2 regions of the Bacillus sp. EB V-12 genome follow, and region 1 is predicted to be linked to the other one. Evidence: riboswitches for the same ligand, from Rfam matches in the RefSeq annotation. Region 1 holds a riboswitch; the other holds the start of a gene.
The links. Region 1 has a riboswitch for cyclic di-AMP ahead of ACZDYH_RS06595 (hypothetical protein). Riboswitches for the same ligand answer to the same signal wherever they lie in the genome.

Region 1 (9,618 bases):
TGAACTGTATTGTACACAAACGAGAATTTTTTCTTTTACGCCAATCGGTTCTATTACTGTTTGGCTAATTTTCTCGTCCATATCATCCGCAACTTCTCGAAGTGATAATTCCCTAAGTGCTCCTAAATTATTAAGTGTAAAGAAGTTTTGTAAGCTTTGCTGAATTTTTTCTTCTTTATATATCTTTCCGTCTATTAGTCTCTTCCTTAATACCTCGGGCGTTGCATCAACGAGCTGAATTTCATTTGCTTTTTGTAAAATAAAATCTGGAATTCGTTCTCTTACTTTTACATTCGTAATTTGAGCTACAATATCATGAACACTTTCTAAATGTTGAATATTAAAAGCTGATAATACCGATATACCAGCCTCTAACAATTCCTGCACATCCATATAACGTTTCTTATGTTTAGAACCAGGAACATTACTATGCGCAAGTTCATCCACTACAACTACTTGCGGCGCGCGTTTTTTTATTCCTTCCACATCAAGCTCATAAAATACCTTTCCTTTATACTGTATTTCTTTCAAAGGAACTTTTTCTAAATCAGCAATTGCTTCTTCCGTCTCTTTTCTTCCATGCGTTTCAATTAAACCAATTACAATATCAATTCCATCTTTTTTCATTTCCCTTGCATCAAAGAGCATTTTATAACTTTTTCCTACGCCTGGAGCTGCTCCTACATATAACTTTAACTTTCCCCGATTTTGTTGCCGAATATATTCTAAATATTCCTCTGGCGTTCGCCTTTGAAACTTCGGTTCATAATCATCTGCATACAAAATAAACACTACCTTTCATTCGAAACAACGCTACCTCAATCCATTAGATTGAGGTAGCACTGTTACTATTTCATTAATTTCTGTAACGCCAAATTTAGCTTTAAGACGTTTACGCGGGTCTCTCCAAATAAACCAAGCGCAGCACCTTCTGTTTGATCTTTAATCAATTGATTAAGTTTTTCTTTCGGAATATTCGTTAATTTCGAGATACGATCCACCTGCACCGAGGCCGCCTTTGGACTAATATCAGGATCAAGCCCTGAACCTGAATTTGTCACTAAATCTATTGGTATTTCTGTAACCGGAACAGCTGGATTTTTTTCCTTCCAGTCCGCAATACTTTTCTCTACTCGCTTTGCTAAATCTGGGTTAGATGGTGCATAGTTATTTGAACCAGATGCTTCAGCCTTATATTCAATACTAGAAACACGCCCTTGAAAATAACGTGGATCCGTGAAGTTTTGACCAATTAATTTAGAACCAATCACTTCATTTTTATCATTATATATTAGACTTCCATCCGCGTTATCCTTCATTACTGCTTGTGCAATACCAGTAACAATAAGTGGGTATACAAGTCCACACAACACTAGAAATGTAAAAGTAATACGGATAATTGGTGATAGTATACTTTGTTTCTTCTCCATCTTTTTCCCCTCTTCCTTATATAAACAAGCCGACAATCATATCAATTACCTTAATTCCAATGAACGGAACGATAACTCCGCCAAGCCCATAAATAAGTAAGTTTCGGCTAAGCAATGCATTAGAACTCATCGGTTTATATGCAATACCTTTCATCGCTAACGGAATGAGTAATGGAATAATAACAGCGTTAAATATTAATGCTGATAAAATTGCTGACAGTGGTGATGTTAGTTTCATAATGTTTAATGCTTCCATTTGCGGAATCGCAAGTGTAAACATTGCTGGAATGATTGCAAAATATTTCGCTATATCATTCGCAATACTAAACGTCGTTAAAGCACCTCGCGTCATTAACAATTGCTTACCGATTCCTACAACCTCAATAATTTTCGTTGGATTTGAGTCTAGATCAATCATGTTCGCCGCTTCTTTCGCTGCTGTCGTACCACTGTTCATCGCTAATCCAACGTCCGCCTGTGCTAATGCTGGAGCATCATTTGTACCATCACCTGTCATCGCTACAAGTTTCCCTTTATCTTGCTCTGCTTTAATAACAGCAATTTTATCTTCCGGTTTACACTCGGCAACGAATTCATCTACTCCAGCTTCTTTTGCAATCGTTGCTGCTGTTAACGGATTATCACCTGTACACATAACCGTTTTAATCCCCATTTGGCGCAACTGTTCAAAACGATCACGCATACCCGGTTTTACTGTATCCTTTAAATAAATTAAGCCATAAATACGATTATCTACTGCAACTACAAGTGGTGTTCCGCCCTCTTTTGAAATTAAGTCTGCTTTTTGATTTACATCTTTCGGAATTGTTCCGCCTTGTGACTCAACCCATTCAATAACGGCACCTACAGCACCTTTTCTCACTTTCGTTCCGTCTTGTAAATCAACACCACTCATTCTCGTTTCTGCTTTAAACGGAACAAACTCACCTTGTTCTGCAAGTTCTCTATTATATGATATAGATTTTCCCTGCACATACTCGATAACAGATCGACCTTCTGGTGTTTCATCTAAAACAGAACTAATAGCGGCCCACTTTCCAACTTGCTCAATCGTTTCATTTCCTACAGGTAATAATGTATGAGCCATTCGGTTCCCAAAAGTAATTGTACCTGTTTTATCTAAAATAATTGTATTAATATCGCCCGCAGCTTCTACTGCTTTCCCTGACATCGCTAGCACGTTAAATTTTGTCACCCGATCCATCCCCGCAATACCAATCGCTGATAGCAAACCACCAATTGTCGTTGGAATTAAACATACTAACAACGCTACAAGTACAGCAGTATCAATTTGAAAACCTAAATAATTTGTAAAAATCGGCAACGTCACAACGACGATCAAGAAAATAAGAGTTAAGCTCGTTAATACTGTATTTAAAGCAATCTCATTCGGCGTTTTTTGACGAGCAGCTCCTTCTACTAAAGAAATCATTTTATCGATAAATGATTCACCAGGATTACTCGTAATGACAATTGTAATTTCATCACTTACGACCATCGTTCCACCTGTTACGGAACAAAAATCACCGCCTGCTTCTTTTATAACAGGAGCTGATTCACCTGTAATTGCAGATTCATCTACAGATGCTAATCCTTTGATTACTTCGCCATCACTTGGAATCATTTCTCCTTGTTTTACGATAACAACGTCACCTTTTCTAAGATCAGTTGCTGAAACTTGGACAATGTCTCCATTTTCTTTTACTACATTTGCAAACACATCTTTCTTCGACTGCTTTAAAGAATCGGCTTGCGCTTTACCACGACCTTCTGCTAATGCTTCTGCAAAATTCGCAAATAAAACTGTAAATAATAGAATGAGAGAAACTGTTATATTAAACCATCCTGGTATACTACTAGAACTGCTTGGAAGAAAAGATAAAATGAACGTAATGATAAATCCAATTTCCACAACGAACATAATCGGATTCTTTATCATGACCTTCGGATTCAATTTCGCAACGGATTGCTTCATCGCATGTGTTACGATATCACGATCCATCGTTTTCGCTTGTCTAACTTCATCTTCTACAGCATGTATTTGGGACTCATTTAATTGTTTTTCTTTTACTACTACCGGTCTCATCATTTACCCTCCATTACTTCAATGTAAGAAATTCTGCAATTGGACCGAGTACTAACATCGGGAAGAATGTTAATGCACCGACAATTACAATTGTTCCGATGAAGATGCCACCAAATAAACTATTATCTGTACGGAACGTTCCGACTGTTTCTGGCACTACCGTTTTTTCTTTCAATGAAGCTGCCACAGCTAGCATCGTAATTAAACTGAAGTAACGTCCTAAAAACATAACTAAACCAGTCGTAATATTCCAAAACGGTGTATTATCTCCTAATCCTTCAAATCCAGATCCGTTATTCGCAGCTGACGATGTATATTCATATACCACTTGCGTCAAACCGTGGAAACCGGAATGAGAAATAGCATCCGTCCCTAAATTTGTTGAAAGAGCTAATGCCGAAAATCCTAAAATGAGCAATGGATGAAATAAAATCGTGACCGCGATTAATTTCATTTCCTTACCTTCAATCTTTTTACCTAAAAACTCTGGTGTCCGTCCAACCATTAACCCAGATATAAACACCGCGATAATTGCATACATAATAATGTTTACAAAACCTGCTCCAACGCCGCCATACACAGTATTTAACATCATATTTACAAGCGGAACTAAACCGCCAATTGGTGTTAACGTATCATGCATCGTATTAACAGCGCCTGTTTCAGCAGCTGTCGTTACCGTTGCGTATAATGAAGAAAATACTGTTCCAAATCGTACTTCTTTCCCTTCTGTACTTCCTTGTACATGTTCGATACCCATTCCATTTAATGCCGGATTCCCATTTAGTTCAGATGTCGTAATCGTTATAAATCCTAGTAAAAACACCATAAAAAGTGATACGAAAAGGATGCGACCTTGTTTTTTATTTCCTACCATTCGTCCGTACGTAAATGGAAGTGCTGTTGGTAATAACATCATAAGCATCATTTGCAAAATATTACTCATTTGTCCTGGATTTTCAAAAGGATGCGTAGAGTTCGCTCCGAAAAATCCACCGCCGTTATTTCCAAGTTCCTTTATGGAAACGAATGATGCAACAGGTCCACGTAATATACTTTGCTTTGCCCCATCAATCGTTTGTGCTGTAACCGCCCCATCTAACGTTTGGGGTACGCCAAGTGCGACAAAAACTAGTGCCGCAATAAATGCGATAGGAAGAAACACTCTCGTTAACGCTCTCGTAAAATCAACGAAAAAGTTACCAAGTTCTTTTCCAGCAAGTCCTCTTATAAAAGCCATAACGAGCGCTAATGTCGTTGCTGGTGCCGCAAACATTAAAAATGTAATCCCGATTAATTGTGATAAATAGGATAAACCATTTTCACCGCTATAATGCTGTAAATTTGTATCAGCCATAAAACTAATCGCTGTATTAAAAGCGAGCGTAGGCTCCATCCCTTCAATATGCGCTGGATTTAGCGGCAGCACACCTTGTAATCTGAAAATGAAATATACAACAACAATCATAAATCCGTTGAGTAAAACTAATGATAATGCGTACTGTTTCCACGTTTGATTGTATTCTTTTACACCCGTAATTTTAAAAATAAGTTTTTCAAAAGGCCCAAATACTTTATCTAGCGTTTTGCTACCTTGAAAAGCTTTTTCTAAATAAACCCCCGTTGGCTTTGCTACTAAAATAAACAAGAGCATTGTAATAATGACTGCAACCCAAATCATAATGAATGATTCCCCCTAATTAAAACTTCTCTGGATTTAATAATGCATACACTAAATACACTGTAATTGCTGCGACAATAACCGATAAGACAATCATCATGATTGCTTTCCTTCTTTCACAACTTTATCTGACCAACTTGCAAGACTTGCCATTGATGCAACTAATAAAATAAAAATCCCGACCATTACAACATCTAACATAGCTATCCCTCACTTTATTTTTGTTAAAATTTACCATTTAAATATTAAAAAAGAACACTGAGCTCTACTCAGTGTTCAAAAAATGAACAACAAAAAGTAAACCTCCTCTCTAAACGCTTACGAGGTTAGCTGTCGGATTCGGGCCTAAAGAGTAGCCCTACTTTCAAAACTGAAAGATTCACCCCAAGTGACGATGCACAAAATTGGTTCCCCCGCTCCATTTCTGGAACTCAGCGATTTTAGGTTTTTTTGGAAATTTTATGAATGATTTATGAGAGTAAATATACTCCTCTATATTTCACTTGTAAAGGAGTAAATTACTGAAAATAACAATATTTACATTCATTTAAACGCTTACATTGAAGATTATTACTATTATTTCATCTATTTTCTTTATTTCTCTTCTCTTTTCTTAAAAATGACCTTTTAAATATGAAATAAAAAGAGCGAATGACATGAAGTGCATAGCTTGTTGCACTCAGCATTCGCTCTTTTTTATTCAACCTTTATTCTCCTCGTAAAAATGCACGTAAATTTCTCCCGCGAATATAAACTTGTGTCAATTCTGCATGTAGCTGCTCATACTCGGTAATATCTACCTCTAAATACAAAGCATCTTTTGATGGTAATATAATATACGGCCCTGGAAAAAGGGGATCGATCTGAACCAATTCTTGAACTCGCTCTACCGATACTGCCCAACGATTTGCTATATCTCCAAGTAATAGTACCTTCATCATTTCTTCCCCCGCCCTATTCAAAAAATAAAAAAGAAATATTATCACAATTTGTAAACACGACAAACTTAGCTCCAATTGTTTCATAGAGCCTCGCTGGATATCGTTTATTCCTTGTAACAACAGTAATAGGTGCTTGAAAAGAAAAGCGAATGTGTTCTGTGAAAAAACTAACGATTGGAAGCTCATCCCCTAGTAAAATCACCTTCTTAATACACTCACAAATACTAGTAAAGTCCTGCTCCTTACTGCAGCTATAAGTCCAATCAAACCCACAATTCCTAACTTCAGCCGCTATCTCTTCATTTGCTGTAAAAATAATTAACTCATGTTGAAATGATACTAAATCTCTTAAACTATTTACCTTACTTTCTTCTCCAACACAAATAAGTGTTAGTTCCATGTACCTCATCCTCCTTAGTATAAAAGAAATCAAACATAGATTGATATTCCCCTATACTAATCAGATCGATGAAGTGATGTATCCATCATGGCACCGTCCTCTCTCAAGACGCTTACGAAGTTAGCTGTCGGATTCGGACTTTGAGAGTAGCCCTACTTTCAAACTTGAAAGATTCACCCCTAGTGACACTGCACAAATTGGTTCCTCCGCTCCATATAATTGGACTCAGCGTTTACAAAAAAATGTATTCTGGCTGATATATTACTCCTGTATTTTGAAAAAGTAAACAGAAAAAAAGCCAGTTATAAAACTGGCTTTTCACTTATCTATACACGCGTTCTATTCACTTTATACGCAAAATGATTCGTCGGTCCATGACCACTACCAATATTCAATGGCTCTTCAATTGCTATACTAATAAATCGTTTTGCTTCTTGAACAGCATCTTCAATTGAGTATCCTTTCGCAAGTCCTGCTGTAACCGCTGAAGCAAATGTACACCCACTTCCATGCGTTTGCTTTGAAGGAATTCGCTCGCTTCTAAACTCAATAAATTTTTCTCCATCAAAGAGGAAATCAATTACTTCATTCCCTTGATATTCTGCATGTCCGCCCTTCATAAGCACATATTTAGCACCTAATTCATGCAATATTTTTGCAGCTTCCTTACTATCTTCAACATTATGAATCTCCATCCCAGTTAACACTTCTGCTTCTGGGACATTCGGTGTTATAACAGTTGCTACTGGTAATAAATATTCTTTTAATGCTTGAACTGCTTCTTGCTGTAATAATGATGCACCGCCTTTTGCAATCATAACGGGATCTAGCACAATATTATTCCAGCCAAACTTTTTAATTTGTTCTGCAACAATTTGAATTATTTCACTACTAAATAACATTCCTAGTTTCACTGCATCTGGTGTTACATCCGTACCAATTGAATTCAGCTGTTCTGTAATACCTTCTAATGGAACAGGATATACCCCTTGAACGCCAAGCGTGTTTTGAGCAGTAATTGCCGTAATAGCCGTCATTCCGTATACACCAAGCTCTTGGAATGTTTTTAAATCTGCCTGAATTCCAGCACCGCCGCCGCTATCAGACCCTGCAATTGTTAAAGCTTTATTCACTTTCATCCCACTCATCCTTTTCTATCCAAAATAGCGATGATAAATCGTTTTTGCTTCGCTTATATCTTTCGTTCCATGTACGAGCACACGGCCATCTTTAAAGGCTACTAACCTCTTGTCTTCAACAGAAAATGATAGTAAATATGGATTTATATTTAAATCATTTACACGACCTTCCAACAACTCTTTATATTGTTCAAAATTCATTTCATCTTTATGAGGTGGTCTAATTTGAACTGTATTTCGCCCGCATAAAACTGCTGTTTTTGATGTGTTTTCTTTATTTAAATACGGATATAATGCATTCTCTCCGCATGAAGGACAATTATGCTGGCGAAGTTTTTGCACATTCATACATGAATACTCATTCTTCCACATATCAAACGATACAAGCCCATCTCGAAGTGATTCGTAATCTTCTACTAACAGTTTAAGAGCTTCTGTTACTTGATGAGAAACGACAAGAGATACAGCAGGTGATATAATACCCGCTGTATCACATGTTGCCCCGCCAAGCGGAATCGACTGTAATAAACATGATAAACATGGTGTTTTACTAGGAAGGATTGTGTAAGAAAGACCGTAACTACCTACACATGCACCGTAAATCCATGGAATAGAATATTTTTGTGATATATCATTTACAATAAAGCGCGTTTCGAAATTATCAGTCGCATCAATAATTACATCAACATTTATAACAAGTTCTTCTAGCTCTTCAGCTGTTACATCTTGAACGAGAGCTTCTATTGTTACATCACTATTAATCTCTTCTAAACGTTTTTTAGCCGCTATAGCTTTTGGAAGATTATTCTTTACGTCGCTCTCTGCATACAATTGTTGTCTTTGTAAATTACTCCAATCTACATAATCACGGTCAACAATTGTTATCTTGCCAACACCTGCTCTTACAAACATCTCTGCATTTGCACTACCTAATGCACCTGCACCGATAATAAGCACATGCTTTTCTCTTATCTTTTGCTGTCCTTCTTCTCCAATTGGAGAAAATAGTTCTTGGCGAGAATATCGATTATTCAACTACGCTCATTCCTTCTAAAGGACTACTTGCAGTTGCACAACGCTTACGTGCAATGCGACCTGCTTCAAATCCTAAACGGCCTGCTTCAATACTTAATTTCATTGCTTGTGCCATTTTAATAGGATCTTTTGCTCCTGATACAGCTGTATTTAATAACACGCCATCTGCTCCTAATTCCATTGCAAATGCCGCATCAGCTGGGCTACCAATACCGGCATCAACGATAACTGGTACTGTCGCTTGTTCAATAATGAAGCTCAAATTTAATGGATTTACAATACCAAGTCCTGATCCGATTGGAGATGCTCCTGGCATAATCGCATGCACGCCAAGCTCTTGTAATTTACGTGCTAATACAACATCATCAGATGTATACGGAAGTACGATAAATCCTTCTTCCAGTAACATTTCAGATGCCTTTAATGTTTCTACCGGATCAGGTAATAACGTTCTATCATCACCAATAACTTCTACCTTTATCATGTCACAAAGCCCAGAAGCTTTTGCTAATTTTGCAATACGAACAGCCTCTTCAGCGTTTTTTGCTCCTGCTGTATTTGGTAATAACGTATATTTTTTCACATCAAGTTTCTCTAATAAATTAGGTTGCTTTGCATCAAAGATATCCATACGACGTACTGCAAACGTTAAAATTTCAGCTTCAGAAACGTCAATTGCCTTTTGCTGTACGTCAAAATCAGGAAATTTACCTGTTCCTAATAAAAGTCTAGAATGAAATGAAAATGGTCCAATGTTTAACATAATCAACCGCCTCCTACGAAAGTTACAATCTCAATTTGGTCTCCATCAAAAACAGATGTATCTGTATGATCATCTTTTTGTAAAATATCTTTATTACGCTCTACTACAACAATTCTGTTATC
Region 2 (9,618 bases), on a different contig from region 1:
ATTAAAGCGAAAAAGTTATGAATTAAAAAATCAAGTAGATGATTTATTAGAATACTGTCAAATAAATTATAGAGAGATTGAATTACATAAAGATGAAGTAGATATGAAAGCATTAATTGAACAAATCATGATTGACTTTGTACCACAATTAGATGATGCCAATATGAGCTTTTATATTAAAAGTGATGAAGTGCTACATGTAGAAGTTGATGTGACACTTATAGTGAGACTATTTGAAAATGTAATAGGTAATAGTATTATGTACGGGAGAGATGGAAAGGGAATTGCAATTGAAATTTTCAATAAAACAATGAATGTTGAAGTAGAAATTAAAAATTTTGGACAATGCATTCCGAAAGAGGACCTTCCTTACATTTTTGAGAAGTTTTATCGTAGTGAAAAATCACGTAGTTCTCATACGGGCGGTAAAGGAATAGGACTTGCAATTTCAAAAAGTATAGCCGAGCTCCATCAAGGGGATATCACTGTACGTAGTAATGATAAAGAAACAGTTTTTACTGTGAAATTACCGCAGTATAAAAAAGTAAGAAAGTCGTAAGTATTTCTTTTATATGTCGTAATTTTTACTTTGTATCATTGAGAAAAAGGATATGAGAGTAGGGATGCGACATGTGGAAGAAATTTTTATTAGTAATTATAGTTTCTTTTTTAATTATAAGTTGGATCTTAGTTTATGTAGCTAATGGTGTTACATCAGTCTTTGTTTGGTGGAGTATACAGGCTTTTAGTGTAATTTCCGTTTTTCTCTTAATAGGATCAATAATAATATTTTTTTGGAAAGGCATTTTTAGAAAGCGGATAGATAGAACGCTATTTTTAATCATTCTGTTTTCTATAATTGGAGCTTGGCCTTTCGGTTGGTTTGCTAATATAGGTAGAATTGCTTACCCAGCAGATATACAATCTATGAGTCCTAAAGTAGTAGTTCGTTTTCCTTTGAAGGAACGAGCATTAATCGGTTGGGGTGGTGATCGGTTAGAAACGAACTATCACGTTATAAAACCAAATGAAAGGTGGGCATATGATATTCTCATTCCACCTGCTGAAGTGAAAAGTAGTAAGTTAGAGGATTACGGAATATATGGAGCAAAAGTAATGGCGCCAGCTTCTGGGACGGTTGTATCAATTAATAATAATGAACAAGATTTAGTTCCGGGATCGGATAATTTTCAGTCAATGGCTGGTAATCATATTTATTTACGACTAGATGAAACGGGCACATTTTTGTTCCTTGGTCATTTAAAGAAAGGCTCAATTAAAGTAAAAGAAGGGCAACGTGTAAATGAAGGGGATATTCTTGCGCAAGTTGGTAACTCAGGAAGTTCAAGTGAGCCGCATTTACATATTCATCATCAAAGGCAAGATCCGTCCAAAGTAAGTATGTTTTTTGCGGAAGGATTGCCACTTTACTTTCGAACTGAAAATGGTGTGATGATGCCGGAAAGAGGGGCATACATAAGTGGTAACTAGAAGAAAATCATTTCATCCAAAAAGGGTATTCCAAATTAAAATTGGAATACCCTTTTTCATTACCCTACAAATGTTTGATACAGTAAGAAGATATTTAAAACGATAACGAGAGCAGCAATTATCCATGCGATAAATGTTGTTATGCGGTGGTTAACGAGTGCACCCATAATCTTTTTATTACTTGTAAACATAATAAGTGGCACTAATGCAAATGCAATACCGAATGATAAGACGACTTGGCTCATGACTAGAGCGTATGTTGGATTTACACCTAAAGCGATAATTACTAGTGGTGGAATCATTGTAATAAATCGGCGTAAATATAACGGAATATGCATGCGAATGAAACCTTGCATAATAATATCACCCGACATTGTACCGACAGAAGAGCTAGATAGTCCTGCTGATAAAAGTCCAATCCCAAATAATGCAGCCGATACAGGACCTACTAAATTGGTAAATTGAGTGTAAGCAACATCTAAATCTTCAACGTGCAAGCCATTTTTAAAAAATAGTGCAGCTGCTACAATTAACATACTTGCATTAATTGCTCCAGCAATAACCATTGCAATAATAATATCGATAAATTCGAAACGAAAAATCTTTTTCTTTTGTTCGTCAGTTGTTCCGACCACACGGCGTTGTGTTAATGCAGAATGCAAGTATATTGCATGCGGCATAACTGTCGCACCTAAAATCCCTGCTGCAAGTAATATACTGTCTACACCTTGGAATTTTGGAATAAATAGTCCTGAAAGAAGGGGACTTAATTCTGGTTTTGCATAAAAAACTTGAATCCCAAAAGCAATTACTACAATGAAAATCATTCCTGTAATAATAGCTTCTAGTGGACGAAATCCTCTACGTTGAAATTCAAGGATAATAAATGATCCGGCTGCTGTAATTAAAGCGGCAGGTAGCATGGGGATTCCAAATAGTAAGTAAAGCCCCAATGCAGCTCCAATAAATTCCGCTAAATCTGTAGCCATAATAACTAGTTCACCTTGTATCCATAAGCCGATAGACACAGGCTTTGGAAAGTTTTCACGAGCTATTTCGGGTAAATTGTTTCCTGTAGCAATTCCTAATTTAGCCGATAAAGTTTGGATTAATACAGCCATTAAGTTAGAAGCGAGTATAACCCATAATAGTAAATATCCATATTGTGAACCAGCTGCGATATTTGTAGCAAAGTTGCCAGGATCAATATAAGCAACGGACGCGATAAAAGCGGGCCCTAAAAATGGTAACAGTCTTTTCCAGCCTTTTGTTTCTCCACTTAAAGCTAAATGAGCTGATTGTACAGTTGTACTTTCAGAAGGGAGATGTTCATCTTTTGTTATATCTTTATTCATAGTAGTTTTCCCCTTTAAAATGTTAACTTGATGAAATTATTGTATTTATTCTTACTCATTATTTCAATACATTTAAATATGTTATATGATAATTTCATTTGAACACGAAAGTTTCCTTAATGCAAATTATATGCCTTTATGCAATGGATGGTGTGATAACGTAAAATAAATTGGGAGTTTATGGTGTGATGACGTGGGGAAACATAATAAATTAAAGGGTCAATTTTGAAATTTATGTGAACATAAAGCCGATAATCCAGCATATTAATTGATGGAATTGCATTTGTATGATATATAATATATTGGGATTACAACATAACCATAGTGTTTTGATGTGTAATCTTGTTTTTTATTTTTGTTAACTGATAGAAAATAGTATAAAGAAAAGAAAATGGGATTCATTTTCTTATTATATATGTTTTGATATGAACGTTAACTTATACATGATTTTAAAAATTAGATAGGTGGTAGAAATACATTGGCAACTACAAAACCATACAGAGTATTACTATATTACATGTACACAACAATTGAAAACCCAGAAGAATTCGCGGCAGAGCATTTAGAATTTTGTAATTCACTTGAATTAAAAGGAAGAATTCTTGTAGCGAAAGAAGGTATTAACGGAACTTGTTCAGGAACTGTAGAACAAACAGAGAAATACATGGAAGCAATGAACAATGATCCACGTTTTGACGGTATTGTATTTAAAATAGATGAAGCTGATGGTCATGCATTCAAGAAAATGCACGTGCGTCCTCGTCCAGAGTTAGTTACACTTCGTCTAGAAGATGACATTAACCCACACGAAATAACTGGCAAGTATTTAGAACCAAAAGATTTTTATGAAGCAATGAAACAAGAAGATACAGTTATCATTGATGCACGAAATGATTATGAGTTTGATTTAGGTCACTTCAAAGGTGCGATTAAACCTGATATCGAATCATTCCGTGAATTACCAGATTGGATTCGTGAAAATAAAGAAGTACTTGAAGGTAAAAAGATTTTAACTTATTGTACAGGCGGAATTCGTTGTGAGAAGTTTTCTGGTTGGTTAGTTCGTGAAGGCTATGAAGATGTAAGTCAGCTTCACGGCGGAATTGTAACGTACGGAAAAGACCCAGAGGTACAAGGTGAGCTTTGGGATGGACAATGTTACGTGTTCGATGAGCGTATTGCTGTACCAGTAAACCAAAAAGAACATGTTATCGTTGGTAAAGACCACTTTACAGGTGAACCTTGTGAGCGCTATGTAAACTGTTCAAATCCAGAATGTAATAAGAAAATTTTATGTTCTGAAGAAAACGAAGCGAAATATTTACGTGCATGTTCTCATGAATGTCGTGTAAGTCCACGTAACCGCTACGTAATACAACATGAATTAACGGAAGAGCAAGTAGCTGCTGCATTAGAGCAAATCGAAGCAGGGAAGTAAACTGAATTCGTATAATAAAAGGGGTACTCCAAGTTTAATTTTGGAGCACCCTTTTTTTATTATCAGGTCCTGTTATTTGTCGGTAAGTCGATATATTAAAAAAATCGCTGATATATTTCGAGTTGCCGATATAATGGGAAAATCGCTGATAAAAATTCACTTACTGCAGCGGGCCAAGAATTTGAAAATAATCTTCTTTAATTTTTATCTTCTTTCTCTTTAACGGCAGAAAGTACAGTTTGTTTTACCCAAGCTTTTCTTCGTTTATGCTGTAAACCCCATTGGTATAAACTTTGAGCTCCTAAAATAAGTGAAATGACAATGCCGCTAATCGCAATTAATAGAGCGAAAAATTCAAGAGGTGACGATATTTTGTTTGAATCGGTGTTTCTTAAAAGGTCAATCATAGTAAACCCTAACATTTGGCCCACTACAGAGTAGAGCGTTAAAATTAATAATAAGAGGCTATCTTTTTTAGAGGCGACATTTTCTTGATATTTAAACAAACTATCAAGATTTTGTTTCGCGTTCGAGTATAGAACCTCAATATTAAAAAGTTTTCTTAAACGAAAGAAAATATCTTCACTCTGTGATTGGGATACTAATTCTAAAGAAAAATAATTAGCAGTGAACGAATTGATCGAATAAATTAATTTCTCTATTTCATTAGTATCTTGTTCAATATTTAGCTCAGCATAGGCGTTCGCCATTTTTAATAAAACAATTTTATGGAATAGGTTTAATAATAAAGCGTAATAAAATTCCCCGTACATTTGACTAGCAAGTTTAGCGATTTCGCGTTCTCCTTCATTTGTTACACATGTAAAAATATGTTCTTCCATTATGAAATAACGATTTGGAGCCCATCTCTGGTAAGCGTGTTTTTTTAAATAGTCATGAATGTAAGGAAGGTTATTTGCACTCACATATGGCTTACCATCACTTGTTAATCCGGAAAGACTAGAAGTACGATAAACATCCACTTCATTAAGTTCCATACCTTCTTTTAGTGACAATAAAGTTTGGACGTACATTCTTTGGTCTTCGAAGAAAGGGAAGGTTTGAAAGTATGAACTTCTTAATCTCTTCTTTTCAAAGAAATCAGTTACACCATGAAATAAATAACCAAAAATGAATTTTTCAACTTGGGAATACTTTTTTCCGTTACATTCAATACAAATAGTCTCATTTGTATCATTTTTAGTTTCAAGTACACGGAAGCGAGCAGCGAATTCGATTGCTTCAGATAAAGTCATGTTTGGAGCAGTGTTTACTTCTGTTCGAATTGTTAAGAAGCCAAGTTCATAAGGACAAAGTGTTACATCAATAGAGTGTATCTTGAATGGGATTGAAATAAGGTTTGTTGTTAAATGTCCAGTTAAGTTAAGGTCCTTTGAATAACGTTGCAAGCCCTTTTGATGCTCTGAGTGAGGAAAGAGAATTTTATTGGTAAATGAAAGATAGTATGCTTCCATATTTTGATGTGAAACTTTAAACTCCCCATAATATGTATTTTCATCATCGAGATGATCGAGCCGAAAAGGACGAAAATCGTTTTTTTGTAAGAAAGGGAACATATTTTGTTCATATCCAGTTTTAAAAGAAAACGGGAATATAAATTGAAATATAGCTGTTGTTACATCTTTTTCCTCAATTGCTTGTATTGCCTCCATCTACATTGTTTCCTTTCCGTATATGCTATAGAAACAACATGCCCAAATTTATTTGAAAATAACCACTGTTTTATACCCGATTGAGAGTGAAAATTCAGCTTATTTAGCAGAGGACATGTATAATGTTATGTATACTAAAAGTTATAAAATTTTATTTTGAAAAGGGGGATGCTGTATGCGGATTTTAGTATTAGGCGCTGGTGGAGTCGGAGGATTTTTTGGTGGCAGATTAGTCGAAAAGGGAGCAGATGTTACATTTCTTGTTCGTAGTAAACGGAAAAAACAATTAGAGGAAAGAGGACTTGTAATCCGAAGTGTTAACGGGGATTTTTCCTTTCAACCGAAATTAATAACGAAAGAAGAGAGAACTTCTCCATTTGATGTCATTTTATTTTCAACAAAAGCGTATCACTTAAACGAGGCAATTCAAGATTTGAAGCCGTTTGTTGGCGAAAATACTGTAATCATTCCATTGTTAAATGGTATCGCTCATTTATCGCTATTACAAAAAGAATTCGGCGAAGAAAAAGTAATTGGCGGTTTATGCTTTATCGAGACGACGTTAAACGATCAAGGAGAAATTGTACAAACTAGCGCTGCCAACAGAATTGTGTTTGGAGAAATTAAGTCTCAAAATTCAGAGAGAGTAAAGCATATTTCTAAAGCATTTGCAGGTACGAAATCTAGTTTTGTTTTAAGTGAAAATATTACGCAAGATATGTGGCATAAATATTTATTTATTACTGTAATGTCCGGTGTGACAACGTTAATGCGTGCACCAATTGGACCAATCCGTGAAAGTGAAGGCGGCCGTGATTTTATCCGTAATGTATTTGAGGAATCTGTACAAATCATGAGAGTATTAGGAGCTCCCGTAAAGGAAAATATTGCCGAGGAACATATGAAAACAATTGATAAAATTTCGTATGATATGAAGTCATCGATGCAACGTGATATGGAGAAGGGTTCGTTTATTGAAGGGAAGCACTTGCAAGGATATTTACTGGATGTAGCAGAGCAATTTTCTATAGCGGCACCATTATTAGGCACTATATATCAAAATTTAAAGGTGTATGAAGAGATGACCTTTAACAGATCTGTAATAGAATTAGATGTATGAAAAAATAAAAAAGATAGCAATATATAAGTGTATTGCTATCTTTTTTATTTTTTTGTATGACAAATTATTTATTTCTTTTCGTTCTATCTGTCAAATTTATTTCCTGTTCACGTTTACCATATAACTGATTAATTTCATTTGCTACTGCATCTAAATATGAATCGGAAAAAATAGGCTTCTTTTCTTTAGACATATGGGTCTCCTTTGCGGATTTTTTAGTATTCATTATGTATATTTCTCAGTGGATTATGCACAATCATTTTAATTTTTTTCTTATTGAAAATTTTTGTTTACTTTTTGAAAATAAAGGAGTATTATAATCCACAGTTTCAATTTTCTAAATCGCTGAAACCGCATGGTACGGGGGACCCGTTTTTACGGATTAGTACATAATCCGATGGGGTGAATCCTTAAAAAAGGTAGGGCTACTCATAGGCCCGAATCCGACAGCTAACCTCGTAAGCGTTATATTGAGAAGGAAGGTGGAGCTTGTGCGACAAAAAAAATAATGTCTACAAGTCTATTTCGCTATGGCTTGTAGACATTTTTTGTTTTCTGAGGAAATAGTTTACTGGCTGTAACAAGCAGAAAAGTTCGTACAAAATTATTGGAGAGTGGACAGCATTGGTTTCATCTATTAAAAGATTTTTAATTGGAAGACCGTTAAAATCAACGGAGCTTGGAGAACAAAAGCTTAATAAAACGAAAGCTTTAGCTATTTTATCTTCTGACGCATTGTCATCAGTTGCTTACGGTCCAGAGCAAATTTTAATTGCTTTAGCAGGTGTTGGAGCGATCGCTTATTGGTATTCCATTCCGATCGCTGTTGGGGTATTAGTATTATTGACAGCCCTTATTTTATCTTATCGTCAAATTATTTTTGCTTATCCGCATGGCGGGGGAGCGTATGTTGTATCAAAAGAAAATTTAGGGATGAATCCAGGCTTAATTGCTGGAGGATCTTTATTAGTTGACTATATTTTAACTGTTGCGGTAAGTGTGTCCGCTGGTACAGATGCAATTACGTCTGCGTTTCCTAGCTTACATGCACACAACGTAATTATTGCGGTTATATTTGTTATATTAATTACGATATTAAATTTAAGGGGAGTAACGGAATCAGCTTCCGTTTTAGCATATCCTGTTTATTTATTCGTTTTAGCACTATTTATATTAATTGGTGTAGGCATATATAATATTTTAACTGGTCATGTTTCACCCACTTTACATGCGCCGATTGGTACACCAGTTGCAGGGATTAGTTTATTTTTATTACTAAGAGCATTTGCATCAGGTAGTTCTGCTTTAACAGGTGTTGAAGCAATTTCAAATGCAATTCCGAACTTTAAAGATCCTGCGCCAAACAATGCTGCAAAAACATTGCTTGCAATGGGTGCATTACTTGCTGTGTTATTTTCAGGAATTGTATTTTTAGCTTATTATTACGGAGTGACTCCGAGTAAAGAAGTAACAGTTGTTTCTCAAATTGCTGAACAAACATTTGGACGTAATTTCATGTACTATTTCATACAAGGTACAACAGCTTTAATATTAATTCTCGCTGCTAATACAGGTTATTCTGCATTTCCTTTATTAGCGGTTAACCTTGCAAAAGATAAATTCATACCGAGAATGTTTACGATTAGAGGAGACCGTCTAGGTTACTCAAACGGTATTATTATACTTGGAGTTGCTTCGATTATTTTAATTGTAGCTTTCCAAGGACAAACAGAACATTTAATTCCGTTATATGCAGTAGGTGTATTTATTCCATTTACACTTTCTCAAACAGGGATGGTATTAAAATGGCTTCGCGAAAAGCCTGAAGGATGGGCTTTAAGATTAACGGTTAATTTAATTGGTGCAGTTATTAGTTTTATCGTAATGAGCATGTTCTTTTTAACTAAATTTGCACAAGTTTGGTCGATTCTTATTTTCTTACCAGTTATTATCTTCTTATTCCATCGAATTAAGAAGCATTATGATGCAGTGGGTGATCAATTAAGTTTAAAAACTTGCGAACCTCTTATTCCAATTGAGGGGAATGTAATTGTCGTTCCTGTAGCAGGTATGACCCATGTAGTAGAAAATTCATTGAACTATGCGAAATCTCTTTCGGCAGATCAAGTTATCGCAGTATATGTTGCTTTTGACAGAGAAGAGGAAAAGAAATTTGAAGAGAAATGGAAGAAGTGGCAACCTGAAGTAAGGCTTGTTACATTACATTCCCATTATAGAAGTATTATTCAGCCGCTAACGAAGTTCATTGATACAGTGCAATATAAGGCAAGTGAATCGAATTACCGCGTTACGGTCGTTATACCACAGTTCATTCCGAAAAAAGGTTGGCATAACATTCTTCATAATCAATCCAGTTTACTCATACGTGCGTATTTACTTTATAAAAGAAATGTTGTTATTACGACAGTTCCATATCATTTGAAAAAATAAGAAGATTTTTAAGGATAGCTTTGTGAAAATGAAGCTATCCTTTTTGTGTATATGCTATGCATAATTGCATATGGGCTTAAAAATTATACT

Region 2: another riboswitch for cyclic di-AMP. It lies ahead of ACZDYH_RS14890 (APC family permease); the one in region 1 lies ahead of ACZDYH_RS06595 (hypothetical protein).

What each region holds. Positions count from the first base shown of each region.
Region 1 is NZ_JBUXJL010000002.1:9,870-19,487, reverse strand. It holds gene kdpDN (KdpD-like non-kinase potassium sensor) at 1-792, opposite strand, end outside; gene kdpC (K(+)-transporting ATPase subunit C) at 849-1,430, opposite strand; gene kdpB (potassium-transporting ATPase subunit KdpB) at 1,447-3,537, opposite strand; gene kdpA (potassium-transporting ATPase subunit KdpA) at 3,551-5,218, opposite strand; gene kdpF (K(+)-transporting ATPase subunit F) at 5,238-5,315, opposite strand; gene ACZDYH_RS06610 (SipW-dependent-type signal peptide-containing protein) at 5,315-5,419, opposite strand; cyclic di-AMP (ydaO/yuaA leader) riboswitch at 5,520-5,665, opposite strand; gene ACZDYH_RS06605 (hypothetical protein) at 5,800-5,922, opposite strand; gene ACZDYH_RS06600 (hypothetical protein) at 5,926-6,159, opposite strand; gene ACZDYH_RS06595 (hypothetical protein) at 6,173-6,559, opposite strand; cyclic di-AMP (ydaO/yuaA leader) riboswitch at 6,653-6,800, opposite strand; gene thiD (bifunctional hydroxymethylpyrimidine kinase/phosphomethylpyrimidine kinase) at 6,886-7,698, opposite strand; gene thiF (thiazole biosynthesis adenylyltransferase ThiF) at 7,714-8,733, opposite strand; gene thiG (thiazole synthase) at 8,726-9,496, opposite strand; gene thiS (sulfur carrier protein ThiS) at 9,499-9,618, opposite strand, start outside.
Region 2 is NZ_JBUXJL010000003.1:656,068-665,685, reverse strand. It holds gene ACZDYH_RS14925 (sensor histidine kinase) at 1-559, shown strand, start outside; gene ACZDYH_RS14920 (M23 family metallopeptidase) at 631-1,491, shown strand; gene ACZDYH_RS14915 (Nramp family divalent metal transporter) at 1,551-2,846, opposite strand; gene trhO (oxygen-dependent tRNA uridine(34) hydroxylase TrhO) at 3,325-4,284, shown strand; gene ACZDYH_RS14905 (hypothetical protein) at 4,482-5,957, opposite strand; gene panE (2-dehydropantoate 2-reductase) at 6,133-7,077, shown strand; gene ACZDYH_RS14895 (hypothetical protein) at 7,142-7,270, opposite strand; cyclic di-AMP (ydaO/yuaA leader) riboswitch at 7,411-7,557, shown strand; gene ACZDYH_RS14890 (APC family permease) at 7,702-9,528, shown strand.